Regions from separate parts of the Thermomonas brevis genome, predicted to be linked through region 1. Evidence: predicted binding sites of a transcription regulator. Region 1 holds the regulator's gene; each other region holds the start of a gene.

Region 1 (5,096 bases):
GATCGCGCTGCGGCGGATCGCCTCGGGGTCGATGCCGCCGCCGTCGTCGCTGACCTCGATGGCGACGTGGTCGCCTTCCTGCTGCGCGGTCAGGCGCACGGTGCCCTGTTCCGGCTTGCCGGCGGCGCGGCGGGCGTCCGGCATCTCGATGCCGTGGTCGATGGCGTTGCGTACCAAGTGCACCAGCGGATCGGCCAGGGCTTCGACCAGGTTGCGGTCGAGTTCGGTTTCCCCGCCCTCGACCACCAGCTCGACCTGCTTCTTCAACTGCCGGGCGACGTCGCGCGCCAGCTTGGGGAAGCGGGTGAACACGCGGCTGACCGGCTGCATGCGCGCCGACATCACCGCGCCCTGCAGGCGCGCGGTCACGGTGTCGAGCGCGGTCACCGCGCGGTCGAGGTTCTCGTCGTGCACGCCCGGCCGCAGGGTCTTCAGGCGGTTGCGCGCCAGCACCAGTTCGCCGACCAGGTTGACCAGCGCGTCCAGGCGGCGCACGTCGACGCGCACGGTCTGTTCGGTTTCCGTCGCGGCGGGCGCCGGTTTTTCGGCGGCGGCCGGTTTTGCGGGCGCTGCGGGCCTGGGCGGAGGCGGCGCGGCAACCGGGGCGGGCGCGGGCGCCGCGCCGGGGATGGCGCCTTCGCCGTGCAGGCTGTCGAGCAGGGCGTCGAAGTCGAGGTCGTCGAGGTTGTCCGGCAGGTCCAACGCGGCCGGCGCCGGCGCGGCGGCCGGGGCGTCCCCGCCGCGCACCTGGCGCAGCAGGGCGGCATCGACCTCGCCGAGGTCTTCGCCGCGGCCCAGCGCGTCCAGCATGTCCAGCAGCAGGTCCACCGCGCGCTGGGCGCCGTCGAACGCGGCCGCGTCCAGCTCGCGGGTGCCGCTGCGGGCGGCGTCGATGCGGTCCTCGAAGGCGTGGCAGAGCGCCACCATCGGCGGCAGGTCGAGGAAGCCCGCGCCGCCCTTGATGGTGTGGAAGCCGCGGAACACGGCGTCGAGCGTCGGGCGGTCGCCCGGATCCTGTTCCAGCGCCACCACCTGCTCGCCGAGGCGGTCGAGGATCTCCCGCGCCTCGATCAGGAAGTCCGCGCGGGCGTCGTAGCCGTCCGCCGACATGCTCAGAGTCCGAGGTTGGCGAGCAGGTCGTTGGCTTCGTCCTGGGTGGCTGCGGGAGGATCGACGCCGTTGACGGCGGGGCCGTGGCCCTTGCCGTCTTCGCCGTGCAGCGCCTGGATGTCGCCAAGGCCGGATTGCAGGGAGCGGATCAGCTGGATCACCCGCTGGATGATCTGGCCGGTGAGGTCCTGGAAGCTCTGCGCTTCCACCATCGCCGACAGCCGCGAGCGGATCGCGTCGACGGTGGCCTCGTGCTCGGCGCCGATGGTGCCCAGCAGGGTGCGGCATTCGTCGGCGAGGTCGAGCGTGCGCATGCTGGCCTCTTCGGTCATCTTGACCACGTGTTCGAGCCGGCTGCACGCGTCCGGCAGGCCGCCGTTGGCGGACGCGGTGCCGGCGCCGGGGATGCGCGCGTCGATCGTGCGCTCCAGGTCGTCCAGTTCGCGCGCGAGCTTGACCAGGCTTTCCACCACCGGCTGGCGGCGCCATTCGAGCAGGGAATCCAGATGGTGCTTCCAGGCCGCGTTGTCGCCCTGTTCCAGCGCGGACATCGCCGCGTGCAGGCGCTCGACGATCTGGGCGTCGCCGGCGGGCATGGAGGGCGGACGCGTGGGCATGCTCATGCGGCTTTCTCCATGCGTTCGAAGATCTTGACCAGCTTGTCTTCCAGGGTGGCGGCGGTGAACGGCTTGATGATGTAGCCGTTCACGCCGGCCTGCGCGGCTTCGATGATCTGCTCGCGCTTGGCCTCGGCGGTGACCATCAGCACGGGAATCTTGGCCAGCGCGGCGTCGGCGCGGATCGCCTTGAGCAGGTCGATGCCGGGCATGCCGGGCATGTTCCAGTCGGTGACGACCAGGTCGAACTTGGCCTTCTGCAGCTCGACCAGCGCGGTCGAGCCGTCGTCCGCTTCCGCGAAGTTGGTGAAGCCCAGATCGCTGAGCAGGTTCTTGACGATGCGGCGCATGGTCGAGAAATCGTCAACGATGAGGATGCGGATGCCCTTGTCCATAGTGGATCCTGTAGGTAACGGTGTCGGTATCGGTTGTGGAGCGGAAAACTTGATGTTGCCGCATCCGGGGCGCCGATGCAGCACCGGCACGCGTCGCTCAGGCGACTTCCGCGTCGATCTCGCTGCGCCAGTCGGTCAGCCGCGAGCGCAGCCGGAGCATGGCCTGGCCGTGGATCTGGCAGACCCGCGACTCGCTGACGTTGAGGACCGCGCCGATCTCGCGCAGATTCATTTCCTGCTCGTAGTACAGCGACAGCACCAGCTGCTCGCGCTCGGGCAGGTTGTCGATGGCATCGCCGAGGGCGGCACGGAACGCGCCCTGCTCGAAGCGGCGGGCGGGGGTGAAGCTGTCGTGCTGGTCGAGCCGCGGTTCGCCGTCGTGTTCCTCGGCGTATTCGTCCAGGCTCAGCAGCTGGCCGCGGGCGGCGTCCTGCAGGATGTGGTGGTAGTCGTCGACGCTCATGCCGAGCGCGCCGGCGATCTCCTGCGAGGTGGCGGTGCGGCCCTCGCGCTGCTCGATGCTGCGGGTGGCGGCGACCACGTCGCGGTAGCGGCGGTGCACCGAGCGCGGCACCCAGTCGCCGGCGCGGATCGCGTCGATCATCGCGCCGCGGATGCGGATCGAGGCGTAGGTCTCGAAGGTGGCGCCCTGGTCGGACTGGAAGTTACGCGCGGCCTCGATCAGGCCGATCATGCCGGCCTGGATCAGGTCGTCGATCTCCACGCTGGACGGCAGGCGCGCGGCCAGGTGGTGGGCGATCCGGCGCACCAGTTCGGCGTGCCGTCCCACGATGGCGGCGGCGTCACCGGTCTGCTGTGCGCGGTACTGGGCGGCCCCCGCGTTGATCATGCACAGGCACTCCCCTGGGCGGCAATCAGACGTTCGGTGAAGAACTCGACGTGGCCGCGCGGCCCCTGCGGCGCCTGCCACTGTCCGATTTTGCGGACGATATCACGGAATGCCAGCGAGGCCGGGGCGGTGGGGAAGGCTTCGACCACCGATTCCTGGCGCTGCACGGCCAGCCGCAACCATTCGTCGCGCGGGATGGCGCCGAGGTAGGACAGGGTGACGTCGAGGAAGCGCGAGGTGACGCGTTCGAGCTTGTCGAACACCACCCGTCCTTCGTTGACGTTGGGCACCTGGTTGGCCAGCACCTGCACCCGGTTCACGCCGCGGTCGCGGCTCAGCACCTTGATCAGGGCGTAGGCGTCGGTGACCGAGGCCGGCTCGTCGCAGACCACCAGGATCACGTCCTGCGCGGCCTGGCAGAAGGTCAGCACGCCGTCGCTGATGCCGGCCGGCGTGTCCACGATCATCACGTCCAGCGGGATGTCGAGGTGCGAGAACGCGTTGACCAGGCCGACGTGCTGCTGCGGCAGCAGCTCGGTCATGTGGCGCTTGCCCGAGGCCGCCGGCACCACCAGCAGGCCGCGCGGGCCTTCGACCACGGTGTCGCGCAGCTCGCAGCGGCCGGCGAACACGTCGGCCAGGGTGTACTGCGGCGACAGCCCCAGCATCACGTCGACGTTGGCGAGGCCAAGGTCGGTGTCCAGCAGCAGGGTGCGCTGGCCGGCGTGCACCAGCGCCATCGCCAGGTTGATGGAGGTGGTGGTCTTGCCGACGCCGCCCTTGCCGCCGGTGACGGCGATCACGCGCGGCACGGAGGGGGTGGCGTTCGCGTTGGAAGCGGAATCAGGCGAATGCATGGTGGCCTTCGTCGCTAGGAATGCTGGTCGCGCCGCGGCGCGGGATGTCGATCATGCCGGCCAGGTACCGGGCGTCGGCCAGCTCGATGTCGTCGGGGACGCACTGGCCGGCGGCGGTGTAGGCCACCGGCAGATTATGCTGCACCAGCACCGAGAGCGCTGCTCCCGGGCAGGTGCTTTCGTCGAGCTTGGTCAGCACCACGCCTTCGGGCGCCGCCGGGCGGTAGCGGCGCAGCAGTTCGGACAGGTCGGCCGGATGCGCGTTGGCCGGCAGCACCAGCAGGCTGCGCACGTTGCTGGCGGAGCGCACCCACAGGATCTGCCGGAGCAGGGCGCGGTCGCGCAGGCCGTGACCGGCGGTGTCGATCAGCACCAGCGGGTAGTCCTCCAGCTGCTCCAGCGCGTGGGTCAGCGCTTCAGGGCCGTCGGCGTCGCAGACGGTGACGCCCAGCCGCCGGCCGAGCACGTGCAGCTGTTCGCGGGCGCCGGCGCGTTCGTTGTCGGCGCTGATCAGGGCGACGTCGCGGGCGCGGTGGCGCGCGGCGAAGCGGGCGGCCAGCTTGGCGATGGTGGTGGTCTTGCCGGCGCCGGTCGGCCCGAGCAGGGCGACCACGCCGCCGTCTTCCAGCAGTTCGTTGCGCAGGACCGGCAGCTCCGCGGCCAGTTCCGCGCGCAGCGGCGCGAGGATGGCGTCGGCGGGCAGGGTGGGGTCGAGGCGCTGGGCGAGGCGCTGGGCCAGCGCGTCGTCGCAGCCGAACGCGGCCAGCGCGTCGAGCGCCGCCGCGCGGGCGGGCGAGCCGCGCAGGCGCTCGACCGCGAACTGGCCCAGCTCGCGCTCGATCACCTTGCGCATCGCCGCCAGTTCGGCGCGCAGGGTAGCGACGGCCGGGTCGGTGGCGACCACGCGCAGGGCGGGCGCGCCGTCCTGCACTCTTTCTTCCGGCGCTGGTTCCGGCAGCGCGGGCGCCGGCTCCACGGCGGCCGGCTCGAAACGGGCGGGAACCAGCGCGATCGCTTCCGCCACGACCGGGGCCGGCGGCGGGGCCGGAACCGACGCGCGGCGCAGGGCGGCGGCGAAATCCGCCGGCTGCATTTCGTCATCGATCACGGCACGCGGTTCGACGCGCGGCGGAAGCGGCGCCGCGACGGCCACCGGCTGCGGTTGCGCCGACGGCATCGGCTCCGGCCCGCGCGGCGCGGGCTTGAACGCGGCCATCATCTGTTCCAGCCGGCTGGGCTGGCGCTCTTGCGGGGAAGACTGCGGGGA
Region 2 (5,096 bases), 1.6 Mb from region 1:
TCACGGATTTCCGGCCGCCACCGGCCTCTCCAGCCAGTGCGAGGCGGGTTCCGGCCGGCCGAACAGGAAGCCCTGCGCGTGCGGGCAGCCCACCGCCAGCAGGGCCTGGCGCTGGCATTCGGTCTCCACGCCCTCGGCCACCACGTTCAGGCTCAGCGAGCGGGCCAGGCTCTGCACCGCCTCGATGATCGCCGAGCTGCGGCGCGCGCCCTCCTGGCCGAGGTCGCGGATGAACGAGCGGTCGATCTTGATCGTCCGCAGCGGGAAGCGGTGCACGTAGCTGAGCGAGGAATAGCCGGTGCCGAAGTCGTCCAGCGCGGTGCCGACGCCGGCGTCCTGCAGCCGCTGCAGGATCCGCGCCGCCGCCTCCGGGTCGCCCAGCAGGGTGCTTTCGGTGACCTCGATGCGCAGCTGCGCCGGCGCCAGCCCGGTGTCGCGCAGCAGCTCCAGCAGGCGCTGGTCGAAGTCCTCGTACTGGAAGTGCCGCGGCGAGATGTTGATGCTCACGTAGCCGCCGCCGGCCACCAGCGCCGCGCCGGCGGTGCAGGCCAGCCGGTACATGTGCCAGTCGATCGCCTCGATCATCCCGCTTTCCTCGGCCACCGGCAGGAACTCGCCCGGGCCGAGCACGCCGCGCGTCGGATGCTGCCAGCGGATCAGCGCCTCGTAGCCGACGGCGGCGCCGTCGTCCAGGCGCACGATCGGCTGGAAGTACGGGCGGAACTCGCCGGCGTGCAGCGCGTTGCGCAGTTCCAGCTCCAGCTCCAGCACGTTCATCGCGGCCTTCTGCTGGGTTTCGTCGAACAGTACGAAGCGCTGCCGGCCGGTCGCCTTGGCGCGGTACAGGGCCACGTCGGCGTCGTGCAGCATCTCGTCGATGGTCAGGTAGCGCGGGTGGCTGATCGCGATGCCGATGCTGACCGAGGCCTGCAGCTCGCGCTCGCCGACGTGGATCGGCTCCTGCATCCGCGCCTGGATGCGCTGCGCGATCTTGCAGGCGGTGGCCGGCTGCTGGCCTTCCTCCAGCAGGATCGCGAACTCGTCGCCGGACAGGCGCGAGACGATGTCGGGGCCGCGCACGCATTCCAGCAGGCGGCGCGAGACCTCGCGCAGCACCGCGTCGCCGGCGAGGTGGCCGAGGCTGTCGTTGAACAGCTTGAAGCGGTCCACGTCGAGGTACAGCAGGGCGAAGCCGTGCTGCGGGTTGCGCTGCTGGCTGGACAGCGCGCGCTCCAGCCGGTCGCGCAGGTACAGGCGGTTGGGCAGGCCGGTGAGCGGGTCGTGCATCACCTGGTGCTTGAGCTGGGCTTCGACCTGCTCGCGCACCGAGATTTCCCGGCGCAGCTCGCGGGTGCGCACCTGCACGCGCTGTTCGAGCTCGGCGTTGAGGTTGCGCAGCGCCTCGGCGTGCTGGCGGCGCTGCACGCTGCTGGCGATCTGGTGGGCGACGAAGGTCAGCAGCTCGGCGTCCTGCGCGCTGTAGATCAGGTCGGGCCGGTAGCTCTGCACCACCACCAGCCCGATGACGCCGTCCGGGCCGAGCAGCGGCGCACCCAGCCAGCACACCGCCGAGGTGCGGGTGTTGTGGTGCTGCCGGTCGATCTCGCCGGCATCGACCAGCCCGCGCACGCCGGCGGTGTCGATCAGCAGGGTCTTGCCGTGGCGGAGCATGTATTCGCTCAGGCCCTGGCTCATCGGCCGCGCCTCGCGCTGTTCGCCGGCGGCGTCGACCGAATACGGGAAGCGCAGGGTGGCGCCGTCGTCCGAGACCAGCGCGATGTAGAAGCTCTCGGCGTCGATCAGCTCGCCGACCGCCTGGTGGATGCTGCGGTAGAAGTCCTCGTCGCTTTCCTGGTTGTTGGCCAGCGCGGCGATCCGGTACAGGGTGGCCTGCAGGTGGGCGGCGCGCTCGCGCTCGGCGATCTGCGCCTGCAGTTGCGCGTTGGCTTCCGCCAGCTCGCGGGTGCGGTCGGCCACGCGCTGCTCCAGCGCCTCCTGGCCGCGCTTGCGCTCGACCGCGTTGAGCACGTGCTCGGCCACGAAGCCCAGCACCGCGCAGTCGGACTGGGTGTAGCCCATGCCCTCGCGATAGCTCTGCACCACCAGCGCGCCGACGATCTGCCCGTCGCGGCGCATCGGCACGCCCATGAAGTCGATCGACGGCGTGCCGAACGCGCCGTCCTCCGCCAGCCCCAGCATCTCGGTGATCTGCGCCGAGGCGCCGCGCACCGGGCGGCCGTGGCGGATCAGGCCGAGGGTGATGCTGTTGCCCATCTGCGAGGTCGGGATGTCCACCTCGGGGTCGTACATCCGGCCGTCCATCTCGTCGGCGAAATAGATGAAGCGGATGGTCTCCTGCTGGCGGTCGTACAGCGCGATGTAGAAGTTCTCGGCGTACATCAGCCGGCCGATGATCTGGTGCAGGCCGCGCAGCAGGCTCTGCATGTCGCGGTCGGAGGCGGCCATGTCGGCGATCGCGAACAGCGCGTGCTGCAGCTGCTCGGCCTGTTCCAGGTCCTTGACCGAGGTTTGCAGGCGCTGGATCGAGAACAGCTCGGACAGGCGCCGCCCGGCCAGCGCCAGCAGCCGCGCCTGCGCGGGCTCCAGCGCGGCCAGGCTGCCCGGCGGGGCCAGCAGGACCGCGCCCGCGTCCTCGGCGCCGGGCGGCAGCAGGCGGGTGTCGAGCGCCTGCGCGGAGGCCGGCGCGCGGCCGGCGAAGGCGTCGGTGGCCGCCTGCACGCGGGCGGGCGAGGCGGCTTCGGGCGGCTCGAACAGGATCTCGCCGTGGTCGGTCCAGGCCACCGCGACGGGCGGCACGCCGCCGTCGCGCAGGCCCTGCAGCAGGGTGGCGGCGGCCTTGCGGATGTCGGCGGCGGCGAGGATCGACAGGCCGGCGGTGGCGAACCCGGACCCGCCTTCCGCGTGATCGTCGCCGCCCCGGTCCGGAGATTGCCTTTCGCTCATGCCTTGGTCCTGTGTCGATGCGGGCCGGCCGCGGGGCCGCGCGTCCCCAGTGTATCGGCCGGCGCGGCCGGTTCTTGGGCGGAAATCCCCGGTTCTGCGCGCCAATCGTGGTTTTCGGCGCCGATCAGCGCGGCCCGCCGTCCAGCGACTGCCGCGCCCGCCGCACGTAGCCGGCCAGGTACCAGCGCCCGTCGATGCGCACCGCCGGCATCCGCGCATCCACCGGCAGCCCGGCCAGCGCGTACTGCACGCGCAGGGTGGCCTCGTCGCCGGTCTGCCGTTCCAGGGTGACGCGCAGGCCGCGCAGGGCGGCGTCGATGTCCAGCCCGTACTGCTGGCGCAGCTGCGCCAGCAGGGTGGCGAGGAAGGGCGACAGCCGGTTCAGGCTCTGGGTCATGCCGAGCGCGGCGAAGGCGGCGTTGCCGGCCTTGCCGTCGATGCCGCTGCGCACCGCGGCGGCGGACAGGGTGGCGAAGAAGCGCTGCGCGCGCTTCGGGTCGGCCAGCGGCGCAGCCAGCGCCCAGCGGCCCAGCGCGGCGATCGCCTGGGCGATGTGGTCCCGGGCGTCGGCGTCGTACTCGGGGTCGTTTTGCACGTATTCGCCGCCGAACACCATCAGGGTGCGGACCGCCTGGTCGATGTCGCGGTCGGCGTTGGCGAACTGTTTGCGGAAGGTCGCCATCAGCGCCTTGTCCGCCTGCGGCACCTGCAGCGCGGCCAGCATGCCGGGGATGTGCGCGTCCAGCGGCAGCTCGTCCAGCGGCCAGCGGCTGCGGCCCTGCGTCCACGCCGTCTCCAGTTCCGCGTGCAGGTCCGGCGGCACCGCCAGCCGGGCGAAGCCGGCGCCGTCGCGTTCCAGCAGGCGGTCGCGCAGCAGGTAGACGGCATCGACCGGACGGAGCGCGGCGGCCTCCGTGGTGCCGGGCCGGGCCGGACCGGGACCGGCGCCGCGCTGGCAGGCCGGCAGCCAAAGCGCCGCCAGCGCCAGGCACAGGGCCAGCGCAAAACGGCGGAGTCGGGCGGGCGTGTCCCCGGCGGGCATCGGCGGAGTGTCGTGGCGCAGGCCGGCTTGTGCAAGCCGCCCGCGCCGGGGCGGGCGGCAAAGAAAAAGGAGGCGCGTGGCCTCCTCGAAATCCGGCTGAGCCGGTGGACGACAGTTGTGGCATGGCTCCGGCCGCAGCCGGATGCCGTGCAGGTTAGCGTCGCCCGGAAGTTTATGCAACAGGCAAGAAAGTCAACGTAACCGATTGATTCTCAATAAGCGCAATGCCCGCTTTCGAGGGCTTGCAGGCGCTGCGGGTAGGCGCCGGCCAGCAGCTGCCGCCAGGCCTGCCAGCCGGCGCGGCCGGCGTCGGCATCGGCCTGGTCGATGGTCTTGTCGACGCGGGTGTAGTGCAGGCCGAGGTAGTCGATGCCGGCCGCGCGCAGCGCCGCGCGCATGTTGTCGATGTTCTTCTGGCCGTCGTCCACCAGCACCACGCGCGGGTAGTGCAGGTTCGCGCGGCGCAGCAGGTCGAGCAGCGCCAGGCCCTTGTCCTGGCCGGTGGTCATGAACACGCCCTGGTCGTAGAGCACGCGCACGGGCTTGGCGTCGGGCGCCTTGCGGAAGTCCCAGCTGCGGCCCTCGGCCTGCCCGCCCAGCATCGTCGGCAGCGCGTAGCCGGCGTCGTGCAGGGTGCGCAGGGTGCCGCCGCGCGACAGCGGATTGCGCGAGGTCAGCAGCAGCTTGTCGTTCGGAAGCGCGTTGATCAGCGCCGGGCCGTCGGGCTGGGTGGCGCGCTGGGTGCCGGTCTCGTAGTTCAGCGAGATCACGTCGAACAGGCAGGGCACCTTGCCCGGATCGCCGGCCGGCAGGGTCTTCTGCCACTCGTACCAGGTGTCGCTGCCGAAGAACCCGGCCGAGGTCAGCAGGGTGTCGTCGATGTCCAGCACCAGCAGGGTGCGCTGACCGGTCTCCGCCAGCGCGGGCGCGACCAGTGCCAGATCGTCGATGTCGCGCACGTCCGAGGCCGCCGCGTCGGGGCGGACCGCGGGCGCGGCGCAGGCGGCGAGCAGCAAAGCGAAGGCGACGGGAAGCAGGCGGCGCATGGGCGGTTCCGGGAAGTGCGGTGGGGCGAGTGTAGCGGCCTTCG
Region 3 (5,096 bases), 350 kb from region 1:
GCGAGGTGCGACAGCGGCGCGAGATCGCCCGACGCGCCCACCGAACCCAGCTGCGGCACCACCGGCACGATGCCGGCGTTGAGCAGATCCGTCAGCGCCTGCAGGGTCTGCACGCGGATGCCGGAATGCCCGCGCAGCAGCGTGTTGATGCGGATGCACAGCATCGCCCGCACCACCTCCGGCGCGAACGGCTCGCCGACGCAGACCGCGTGGGTGACGATCAGGTTGCGCTGCAATTCGATGTGCGGCGACTGCCCGGACTTGGCCGCGCCCGGCAGCTCGTCGCGCAGGCGATGCGCGCCCAGCAGCTTGTCGGCGTTGCTGCCGAAGCCGGTGGAGACGCCGTAGATCGGCTCCTGCTTCTCCACCTGCGCGGCCAGGAAATCGGCGGCGCGCGCCACCCGCGCCAGCGCGTCGGCGTCCAGTTCGACGGCCGCACCGCGCGCCACCGCCACCAGCTGCGCGCGGGTCAGCGACAGGCCGTTCAGGCGCACGGTTTCCAGCTTCTCTGCGCCGCTCATCGCACGCCCTCCGCGATGCCGCCGCGCAGCTGTTCGCGTTCCACCAGCAGCGCCGAGGCCAGCTCGGCCTCCGCCACCTCGAACTGTTCGCCGCGGCGCAGATCCTTCACCGCCACCGCGCCGCGCGCGGCCTCGTCTTCGCCGCGCATCGCCACGAAGCGGATGCCGGCCTTGTCGGCGTATTGCAACTGCTTCGCCAGCTTGCGCGGCTCCAGCTGCGTCTCCACGTTCAGGCCCGCCGCGCGCAGCCGCTGCGACAGCGCCAACGCGTGCTCCAGCCCGGCGTCGTCGAGCAGCGCCACCAGCACGTCCACCGAACTCTCGGCGGTCTGCACCAGCCCGGCATCCTTCAACTGGAAGAACAAGCGGGTCAGGCCGATGGAAATGCCCACGCCCGGCAGCTTCGACTTGGTGTAGTGGCCGGCGAGGTTCTCGTAGCGCCCGCCCGAGCAGATCGAGCCGATCTGCGGATAGGCGTTCAGCGTCGTCTCGTAGACCACGCCGGTGTAGTAGTCCAGCCCGCGCGCGATCGACAGGTTCAGCGCGTAGCGCGACTCCGCCACGCCCAGCGCCTTGAGCTGCGCCAGGATCGCGCGTAGTTCCCCGCGTCCTTCCTCGAACAGCGGCGTGCCCGCACCCAGCGCGTCGAGCTTCGCCAGCGCATCAAAGTGGCCCTGCGAGCGCACCTGCGAGAACGCCATCAGCCTGTCGATGACATCACCGGACAGCCCGAAGCCCTCGCCCGCCAGCGTCGCCCGCACCGCATCGCCGCCGCGCTTGTCCAGCTTGTCCAGCTCGCGCAGCACCAGCAGCTGCGCCTCGCCCTCGATGCCCAGCCCCTCGAAATAGCCGCGCAGCAACTTGCGGTGGTTGAGCTGGATGGTGAACTCGCCGATGGCCAGGCGCTCGAACACCGCCGCGATCACCGCCGGCACCTCGGCGTCGAAGCGCGGCGACAGCGCGTCCTTGCCGATCACGTCGATGTCGCACTGGTAGAACTCGCGGAAGCGCCCGCGCTGGGCGCGCTCGCCCCGATAGACGCGCTGCATCTGGTAGCGGCGGAACGGGAACGCCAGCTCGTGCTCGTGCTCGGCCACGTAGCGCGCCAGCGGCACGGTCAGGTCGAAGCGCAGCGCCAGTTCGGGCAGGCCGTCGCCAGCCTTGTCCAGCGCGCCGGTGGACTGGACGAAATAGACCTGCCGCTCGGTCTCGCCGCCGGACTTGGTCAGCAGCACGTCGGACAGCTCCATCACCGGCGTTTCCACCGGCAGGAAGCCGAAGCGCTCGAAGGTCTGGCGGATGGTGTCCAGCATGCGCTGGAACGCGATCTGGTCGCGCGGCAACAGTTCCATCACGCCGGGCGGGGTACGCGGCTTGATCAAGGCAGACTCCGGGGGGACGCGGAAAACCGCTAGTTTAGCGGCCGCAGCCGCCCCGCCGCGGCGCCCTGCCGGCATATCGCCATGAAATGCGTCGCGGGGACTTGCCGTCGCCGCGACATCCCCCTAAAATGCGCGGCTCCGCTGTCGGGGTGTAGCTCAGTCTGGTAGAGCGCTACGTTCGGGACGTAGAGGTCGCAGGTTCGAATCCTGTCTCCCCGACCATCGATTCGCGAAAGGCCGCCGCAAGGCGGTCTTTTCGTTTGCGGATTACGACGGGATGCCGCGCCGCCCTTCCCGCCCGCGGCCGGCCGTTCAGATATTGCCGCTCCCGACGATAATGTAAGGTGCGGCTTCCCCCGGACACGCGTTCGCCCATGCTTATCATCGTCGGCTTCATCGTCGTCCTCCTCAGCGTGATCGGCGGCTTCATCGGCTCGCACGGCAAGCTGGGCGCGCTCTGGCAGCCGTACGAATTCGTGATCATCGGCGGGGCCGCGATCGGCTCGTTCCTGGTCAGCACGCCGATGAAGACGGTGAAGCAGACCGTTTCCGCCACCATCGGCGTGCTCAAGGGGCCGCGCTACCAGCGGCAGAGCTACCTGGACGCGCTCAGCCTGCTCTACGAACTGCTGAACCGCGCGCGCCGCGAGGGCTTCGTGGCGCTGGAAAGCCACATCGAGAACCCGATGGAGAGCGCGCTGTTCGCCAGCTATCCGTCGATCCGCAAGGATCACCACCTGATGGACTTCATCACCGACTGCCTGCGGCTGATGATCGGCTCCAACATCGAGCCGCACGAACTGGAACCGCTGCTGGAGCTGGAGCTGGAGAAGCACCACCACGAAGTGATGGCCCCGGCGCACGCGCTGACCAAGGTGGCGGACAGCCTGCCGGGCTTCGGCATCGTGGCGGCGGTGCTGGGCATCGTCATCACCATGGGCTCGATCGGCGGCGACATCGCCCAGGTCGGCGCGCACGTGGCCGGCGCGCTGGTCGGCACCTTCCTCGGCATCCTGCTGGCCTACGGCTTCGTCGGCCCGCTGGCGTCGGCGATCGAGGCGCGCGCGGAGCAGGATTCGCGCATCTACGAATCGGTCAAGACCGCGCTGCTGGCCAGCCTGCGCGGCTACCCGCCGAAGATCGCGCTGGAGTTCGCCCGCAAGACCGTGCCGTCCACGCTGCGGCCGGGCTTCACAGAATTCGAACAGCACATCAAAGCGCTGAAATAAGCCATGGCCGGCAAGGACGACAAACCCACGGTCATCGTCAGGCGGGTCAAGAAGATCCAGGGCGGCGGCCACCACGGCGGCTCGTGGAAAGTGGCCTACGCCGACTTCGTCACCGCGATGATGGCGTTCTTCCTGGTGATGTGGCTGGTCGGCGCGCTGACCACCAAGCAGCGCGAGGCCATTTCCGACTACTTCAAGAACCCCAGCCCGATGAAGGGCACCAGCCCCGCGCCGTCGCCGGGCATGAACGGCCCCGGCGGCGCCAGCAATTCGATGATCAAGCTGGGCGGCACGATGGAGCTGCCGAAGGGACCGGGCAAGGAGTTCACTCGCGATCCCGGCGACCAGCAGAACGAGGCGGAGAAGCGCCAGCAGGACCGGCAGCGGCTGGAACAGCTGATGCAGGACCTGAAGGAAGCCATCGACAAGAGCCAGGCGCTGGAACCGTTCAAGGACCAGCTGCTGCTGGACATCACCCCGGAAGGGCTGCGCATCCAGATCGTGGACAAGCAGAACCGGCCGATGTTCGACCTCGGCAGCGCCAAGCTGATGCCCTACACGGTGGGCATCCTCCACGAGATCGCCGGCTTCGTGAACCGCGTGCCCAACCGGGTCAGCATCGCCGGGCATACCGACACCGCCAACTACGCCAGCCGCTTCGGTTACAGCAACTGGGAACTGAGCGCCGACCGCGCCAACGCCGCGCGCCGCGCGCTGCTGGAAGGCGGGATGGACGCGGCCAAGGTGGCGCGCGTGGTCGGCTTCGGCGCGGCGGTGCTGTTCGACCGGCAGAACCCGCTCAACCCGATCAACCGCCGCATCAGCATCGTGGTGATGAGCAAGGAAGCGGAGGATGCTGCGCTGGGCCAGAGCGAAAGCCTGCCCGTACCGGTGGCCGCTGCCGCCGCGGCGCAGCCGGCCGCGTCCGCGCCCTCTCCCGCTGCGGTGGCGACGCAGGCCGCCAACTGATCGCGCGTCGCGCGGGTCAGCCCGCGCGCGATTCCGGGTGCCGCACCTGCCCCTCGCCGCGCACCACGAAGCGCTCGATGGTCAGCGCCTCCACGCCCATTGGCCCGTAGGCGTGCAGGCGGGTGGTGGAGATGCCGATTTCCGCGCCGAGGCCGAGCTGGCCGCCGTCGTTGAAGCGCGACGAGGCGTTGACCATCACCGCCGAGCTGCGCACCGCGCGCACGAAGGCGTCGGCCGCGGCGGGATCGGCGGTGGCGATGACCTCGGTGTGGTCGGAGCCGAAGCGGGCGATGTGCGCCAGCGCTTCCGGCAGGCCGGCGACCAGCTTCGCGGCGATGACCAGGTCGAGGAACTCGGCGGCGTAGTCGTCCTCCGTCGCCGGCGCGAGGGCGGCGTCGAAAGCGCGTACGCCGGCATCGCCGCGCACCTCCACCCCGCGCGCCTTCAGCGCGGCCAGCGCCCGCGGCAGGAAGGCATCGGCGACATCGCGATGCACCAGCAGGGTTTCCAGCGCGTTGCACACGCCGGGCCGCGACGCCTTGCCGTCCACCAGCAGGCCGAGCGCGAGGTCGACGTCGGCGGCGCGGTCCACGTACAGGTGGCAGACGCCCTTGTAGTGTTTGATGACCGGCACGCGCGCGTGCTCGGCGACGAAGCGGATCAGGCTCTCGCCGCCGCGCGGGATGGCGAGGTCGATCAGGTCGGTGAGTTGCAGCAGTTCCAGCACGTGCTCGCGCGCGGTGTCGGCGACCAGCGACACCGCCGCTTCCGGCAATCCGGCGTCGCGCAGCGCCGCGTGCAGGCAGGCTGCGATGGCGGCGTTGCTGGCCGCCGCCTCGGAGCCGCCGCGCAGCAGCACCGCGTTGCCGGCCTTCAGGCACAGCGCCGCGGCTTCGGCGGTCACGTTCGGGCGCGCCTCGTAGATCATCGCCACCAGTCCCAGCGGGATGCGCTGGCGTTCGATGCGGATGCCGTTGGGACGCACGTCGCTGCGG
Region 4 (5,096 bases), 450 kb from region 1:
CCGAGGGTGCCGGATAGCGCGAACGCGCCGGCACGGCGATCGGGGTTGATGGGTTTTGTCGAGTCGCGCCGCCATCCGCCGGGCAGCGGACGGACGGCGCCGGAGGCGCGCTCAGCGCATCCGGAACACCGACACCACTTCCGCCAGGTCGTCCGCCTGCTCCTGCAGCGAATGCGCGGCGGCGGAGGCTTGCTCCACCATCGCCGCGTTCTGCTGGGTCACGCCGTCCATGTGGGTGATGGTCTGGTTGACCTGCTCGATGCCGCTGCTCTGTTCCTGCGAGGCGGCCGAGATCTCCGCCATCAGGTCGCTGACCCGGCGCACGGCGTCGACGATCTCCTGCATCGTGCCGCCGGCCTGCGCGACCAGCGCCGCGCCCTGATCCACGCGTTCCACCGACCCTCCGATCAGGCCCTTGATCTCCTTCGCCGCCTCCGCCGAGCGCTGCGCCAGCGCGCGCACTTCGCCCGCCACCACCGCGAAGCCGCGGCCCTGTTCGCCGGCGCGCGCTGCTTCCACCGCCGCGTTCAAGGCGAGGATGTTGGTCTGGAAGGCGATGCCGTCGATCACGCCGATGATGTTCTCGATCTGCTTCGATGCGGCGGTGATGCCGTTCATCTGCTCGACCACCTGCTCGACCACCGCGCCGCCGCGCGAGGCCACGTCGGCCGCGCCGGTGGCGAGCTGGCGCGCCTGGTAGGAGGACTCGGCGTTGTTCTTCACCGTGGAGGTCAGCTCCTCCATCGACGCCGCGGTTTCCTCCAGGCTGGCCGCCTGCTGTTCGGAGCGCGCCGAGAGGTCGCTGTTGCCGGCGGCGATCTCGCGCGCGGCGGTGCGGATCGCGTCCACCGCCGCCTGCACGCGGCGCATGGTGTCGGTCAGCCGTTCGACGGTGGCGTTGGTGTCGTCGCGCATCTGCCCGAACACGCCGCGGTAGTCCGCGGTGATGCGCTGGGTCAGGTCGCCCTGCGCCAGCGCGCCGAGTACGCGCTGCACGTCGGACATGGTGCCGGCGTTGGCGTCCAGCATGCCGTCCACGCCTTCGGCGAGGCGGCGGAAGAAGCCGCTCTTGCCGGCGATCTCGATGCGCTTGGACAGGTCGCCCGCAGCGGCCGCCTCGATGACCTCGCCGACCTCGGCTTCCACCGCCACTTCCTGGCTGCGGTCGCGCCATTCCACCACCACGCCCAGCCGCTCGCCCTCCGGCGACACCACCGGCGCCGCGGTCTGCGCGAACACCGCGCTGCCGAGCGCCAGTTCGGACTGGCCGATGGCGTCGATCTTCGCCGGATCGGCGCTGCCTTCCGGTTGCAGCTGCGCCAGCGGTTGGCCTTCGAGCGTGTCGAGATCGGCGCGCGGCAGGTGCCGCGCGAGCGCGTGCCTGTACTGCGCCAGCAGCCGGCGCATCGCCGGGTTGGCGTAGGCCACCAAGCCGTCGGCGCCGGCGATCAGCATCGCGGTGCCGGCGTTGTCCAGGGCGATGCGCACGCGCAGGTTCTCGGCGGCGATCTTGCGCTCGGCGTCCAGCCGCGCCTTCAGGTCGGCCTGCATCTTGCGCAGCGCGCGCGAGACCTGGCCGACCTCGTCGTCGCCGCCGGCCGCGATCGGATAGTCCAGCTGCCCGGCCGCCACCGCGTCGACGCCGCGCACGATGCCCTGCAGCGGCGCGCCGACCAGCCGGCGCAGCAGCAGCACGACCACCGCGACCAGCAGCAGCACGCTGACGATGCCGACCAGGATCACCCGGTTGCGGATCTCGACCACGCCCGCCATCACCGCATCGACCGGCGCGGACACCATCAGCGCGAACGCGTCCGGCGCGCGGCCGGCGGTGACGGGCACGTAGACGCGGAACACCTCGCCGCTCACGGTGGGATCGAACACGCGCTGGCGGACGATCTCGCCCTTGGCGAGCTTCGCCAGCACCGGCGCGAGGTCGCTGGAGAACGGCTTGCCGAGGGTCTGCGCTTCCGGCGCGGCCAGCACCATGCCGGTGGGCGAGAGCAGGCGCACCACGCCGCGCTGGTAGGGGCGGATCTTCGCGAGGTTGGCCTGGATCGCGGACAGCGCGATGTCGGCGCCGGCCACGCCGCGGAACTGGCCGTCCACCTTCAGCGGCACCATCAGGCTGGTCATCAGCACCTTGGCGTCGCCGACGTCGTCCAGGTAGGGTTCGAACATCAGCTCGTCGCCGCGCTCGCGCACCGCCGTGTAGTAGCCGGGCGCGTCCTTGCCGACCACGGTGATGCTGTTCTCGGCGCCGGTGTTGATCTGCAGCGAGGTGGCGCCCGACGGGCCGCGGGTCCAGTAGATGGAGATGCGGCCGGCGTCGTTGCTGGTGCGCTCGTCCGGTGTTTCCTTGGCGAAGAGGTCTTCCAGCGTGGCGGCGTCGGGCTCGCCCTCGGGCCAGCTGCGGGCGAACTTGGCGTCCTGGCCGTCGAAACCGTCGGGCTCGAACTCCAGCCAGTAGCCCAGCGCGGCCGGGTCGTTGCCGGCGTAGCGGTGCACCAGCTCGGAGGCCTCGCCGCGGCCAGCGTTGCCGCGCGCCATCATGGTCAGCGTCGCGTCGGCCAGGCCGCGCACGCGGGACAGGGTCTCGGTGGCGTCGCCGCGCACCTTGGCGGCTTCGGCCTGCGCCAGCTGCTCCAGCTCCTTCATCGCGGACGCTTCCTGCACCTGCGCCGCCTTGTCCTGGATCATCCAGGCCGCGCCGGCGAAGCAGAGGGCGGAGACAAGGCCGAGGACCAGCGCGGTGCGCGCCACGACCGATTTCGTTGCCGCCCCGATCATCCGCATGGTGTTCCCCCTCGACCCGAACCGGACATCCGCGCCACGCAGGGCCGCGCCCCCGTGATGCGGTCATATCCGACTATATCGCCGTCGGCGCCGGAACCTTGAGCGTATACGGCCCCGACGGGCCCCCTCGGAAGCGGAACCGGAGCCGGCTGGGCGGCCTGTCCGCGCGATGAATGCCGGGCGGCCGTCACTTCCGCCTAACGCATCATCGACACGACCTCAACGCGGCAACCTGCAATCTGGGCGCGTGGCGATGAGCGATGCCGTTACGGCGCAGGATCGTCGCTACATTCCTCCCCCAATGGAGCAACCCGCATGAACAAAGACATCATCGCCGGCAACTGGAAGCAGCTGAAGGGCAAGGCACAGGCGAAGTGGGGCGACCTCACCGACGACGTGTTCGATGTCGCCGAGGGCGACAGCAAGTACCTCGCCGGCAAGCTGCAGGAGCAGTACGGCTGGCAGCGGGAGCGCGCCGAGAAGGAAGTCGACGAGTTCGGCCGGACGCTGAACTGACGTTTCCACCACGTGGATGCACGACGGGCCGGCCTTGCGCCGGCCCGTTTGCGTTTGGGCCATGGGGTTGCATCAGGTAATAAAAAAGACCGGTCTAAGGTCTTGGGTGATTGCTGCAGACGGAAATCGTGGGGCATGGGGTGGTGCTGCGACATCGACATGATCCGCTGTCGGCAGTACGAAAGGCCGTGTTGTGCAGTACGAAGGTCAAAACCGAGGCCAGGGAGTGGGCGCGGTTTTTAGATGCAAGGTAAAGAATGTTTGCTCACTTGAGGCCGCAAGCAGATTGATGCTCTTGGATTTCGAGAGGCCTGGCTGATTTCAGGTTGGCGTGAGATCGAGAAACGGAATGCGCGACATGAATTTCTCGTGCTCAGGCCCAACGGATCGCTTCGCGGATTTGTCGAAGCATTTGGCGATAGGAAAAGAGCACGCCAAGCGGCGTGCTCCGAAATTGCATTTCTTGTGGCTTCTCAGGGGCCGCCTCCGGAGCAGCTCCAAGTGTCCTTGCTGAAAGAGCTTGTGACTTCGCCCCACTGGAATCGCACGCCATTGCAGTAGAGCGCTTTTTCGCCAACGACGTTGCCGTATTGATCGTAGTAGGTGATTTCGTAGCCATTGGCCGGTGCCGCGTAGGCGACCGCTGCAATCGCAAGGAGAACGCATACGGCTGCAATGTGCCGGACGTACTTTCTCATTTCCCCTCCACAAGTTATGTCACGGATAGTGACGGTCGTGTTCTATAAGAAAATATGAAGGGTGTCAAACGGTGGTCGGATTCTGGCTGACCCTTTACTAGGCGTCGGATTAAACGAAAAGCTATTTATCGGCGGGGTGGCGTCTAGGTGCCTCATTTCCTGCATAACATGTTCTCTCATTATTCTCTTCGGGACGCAGCCCAGTTCAGATGCGCCCGGTGCGACCAAGTTTTGCTCGAAGAATGTCCGCGCGGGATGGCGATGATGTAGCGCATGACTTGGCGCAGCTCTGCCTCACTATGCGGGATTCGATGGCATCGCATTTCTATGCTATGAGTGATGGCCAGGAAGCCGTTGGCGGTCAGAGTCGGCTAGTCCTCCTTCCCGGAGACAGAGAAGCGGTACTTCATGCGCCGGTAGCCAGCAGGCGTGATCCTCAGCATCCAGATCGCCGTAGTCAGGCGCTGGATTTTCTCGGTTCTGCACAGGGCTAGAGCTGAGTGGGGGCACAAGGATTGGCTTGGCTTAGATGTGCCCCTACAAGCACTGCCTGCAATGCACCAACACCCACTTGGCCGCACAAAGAAAAGGCCGGAACCCATTGATGTAGCTGGGTATCCGGCCTGTTTCGCACTGCTGTGCACTTGTCTTGGTGGGTCGGCAGGCTTCGCCTTGCGGATGGCGGTATCGGTGAGAGGCATCGGGCGGCTCCTTGACGGTAACAGGCTAAGGGAGTGCCCTGCTACCGCCAAACCTACCGCCTCTTACCGCCGGATTTGGCTGGTCTGGGCTGGACTGCGCTGGATACGAAAAAGGCCGGAAAGCCCTTAAAATCAGGTCTTTCCAGCCTTGGTCGCACCGTCTAGGACGGAAATTTGGTGGGCCAGGGACATCCGAAACAATCCTTGTAAGCCTTGATCTAACTAGGACTGGTTCCGTTCATTGCCACGTGTTACCCGCATAGTTACCCGCATCTCTCACCGATACCCAAGAAAGCGCCCCGCAGAGCGGGGCGCTAAGGGGAACCAGGCGATGCCGCGCCTCTTCCACCATCCGGGGTTGTTGCGGACACTCGCCGGCTTGTCC

The links. Region 1 encodes FliA, which starts transcription of late flagellar genes. Its sites were predicted from a motif close to TAAAGTTTNNCNNNCNNNGGCCGATAA; they were not measured.
Region 2: H9L17_RS07915 (GGDEF domain-containing protein) is a predicted target of FliA. The motif match lies at 3,016-3,042, and genes of this name have one in related genera.
Region 3: motA (flagellar motor stator protein MotA) is a predicted target of FliA. The motif match lies at 2,215-2,241, and genes of this name have one in related genera.
Region 4: H9L17_RS16120 (methyl-accepting chemotaxis protein) is a predicted target of FliA. The motif match lies at 2,872-2,898, and genes of this name have one in related genera.

The regions. Positions count from the first base shown of each region.
Region 1 is NZ_CP060711.1:81,372-86,467, forward strand. Features, by position in the region: gene H9L17_RS00340 (chemotaxis protein CheA) at 1-1,110, opposite strand, end outside; gene H9L17_RS00345 (protein phosphatase CheZ) at 1,113-1,733, opposite strand; gene cheY (chemotaxis response regulator CheY) at 1,730-2,122, opposite strand; gene H9L17_RS00355 (RNA polymerase sigma factor FliA) at 2,220-2,972, opposite strand; gene H9L17_RS00360 (P-loop NTPase) at 2,969-3,829, opposite strand; gene flhF (flagellar biosynthesis GTPase FlhF) at 3,816-5,096, opposite strand, start outside.
Region 2 is NZ_CP060711.1:1,702,356-1,707,451, reverse strand. Features, by position in the region: gene H9L17_RS07915 (GGDEF domain-containing protein) at 1-2,964, opposite strand; gene H9L17_RS07910 (hypothetical protein) at 3,089-4,006, opposite strand; gene H9L17_RS07905 (DUF2608 domain-containing protein) at 4,219-5,052, opposite strand.
Region 3 is NZ_CP060711.1:3,170,699-3,175,794, reverse strand. Features, by position in the region: gene H9L17_RS14695 (HAL/PAL/TAL family ammonia-lyase) at 1-521, opposite strand, end outside; gene hisS (histidine--tRNA ligase) at 518-1,903, opposite strand; tRNA gene H9L17_RS14685 (tRNA-Pro) at 2,049-2,125, shown strand; gene motA (flagellar motor stator protein MotA) at 2,278-3,132, shown strand; partial or broken gene motB (flagellar motor protein MotB) at 3,136-4,095, shown strand; gene H9L17_RS14670 (glutamate-5-semialdehyde dehydrogenase) at 4,118-5,096, opposite strand, start outside.
Region 4 is NZ_CP060711.1:534,083-539,178, reverse strand. Features, by position in the region: gene H9L17_RS16120 (methyl-accepting chemotaxis protein) at 112-2,796, opposite strand; gene H9L17_RS02505 (CsbD family protein) at 3,112-3,312, shown strand; gene H9L17_RS02500 (DUF6289 family protein) at 3,786-4,010, opposite strand.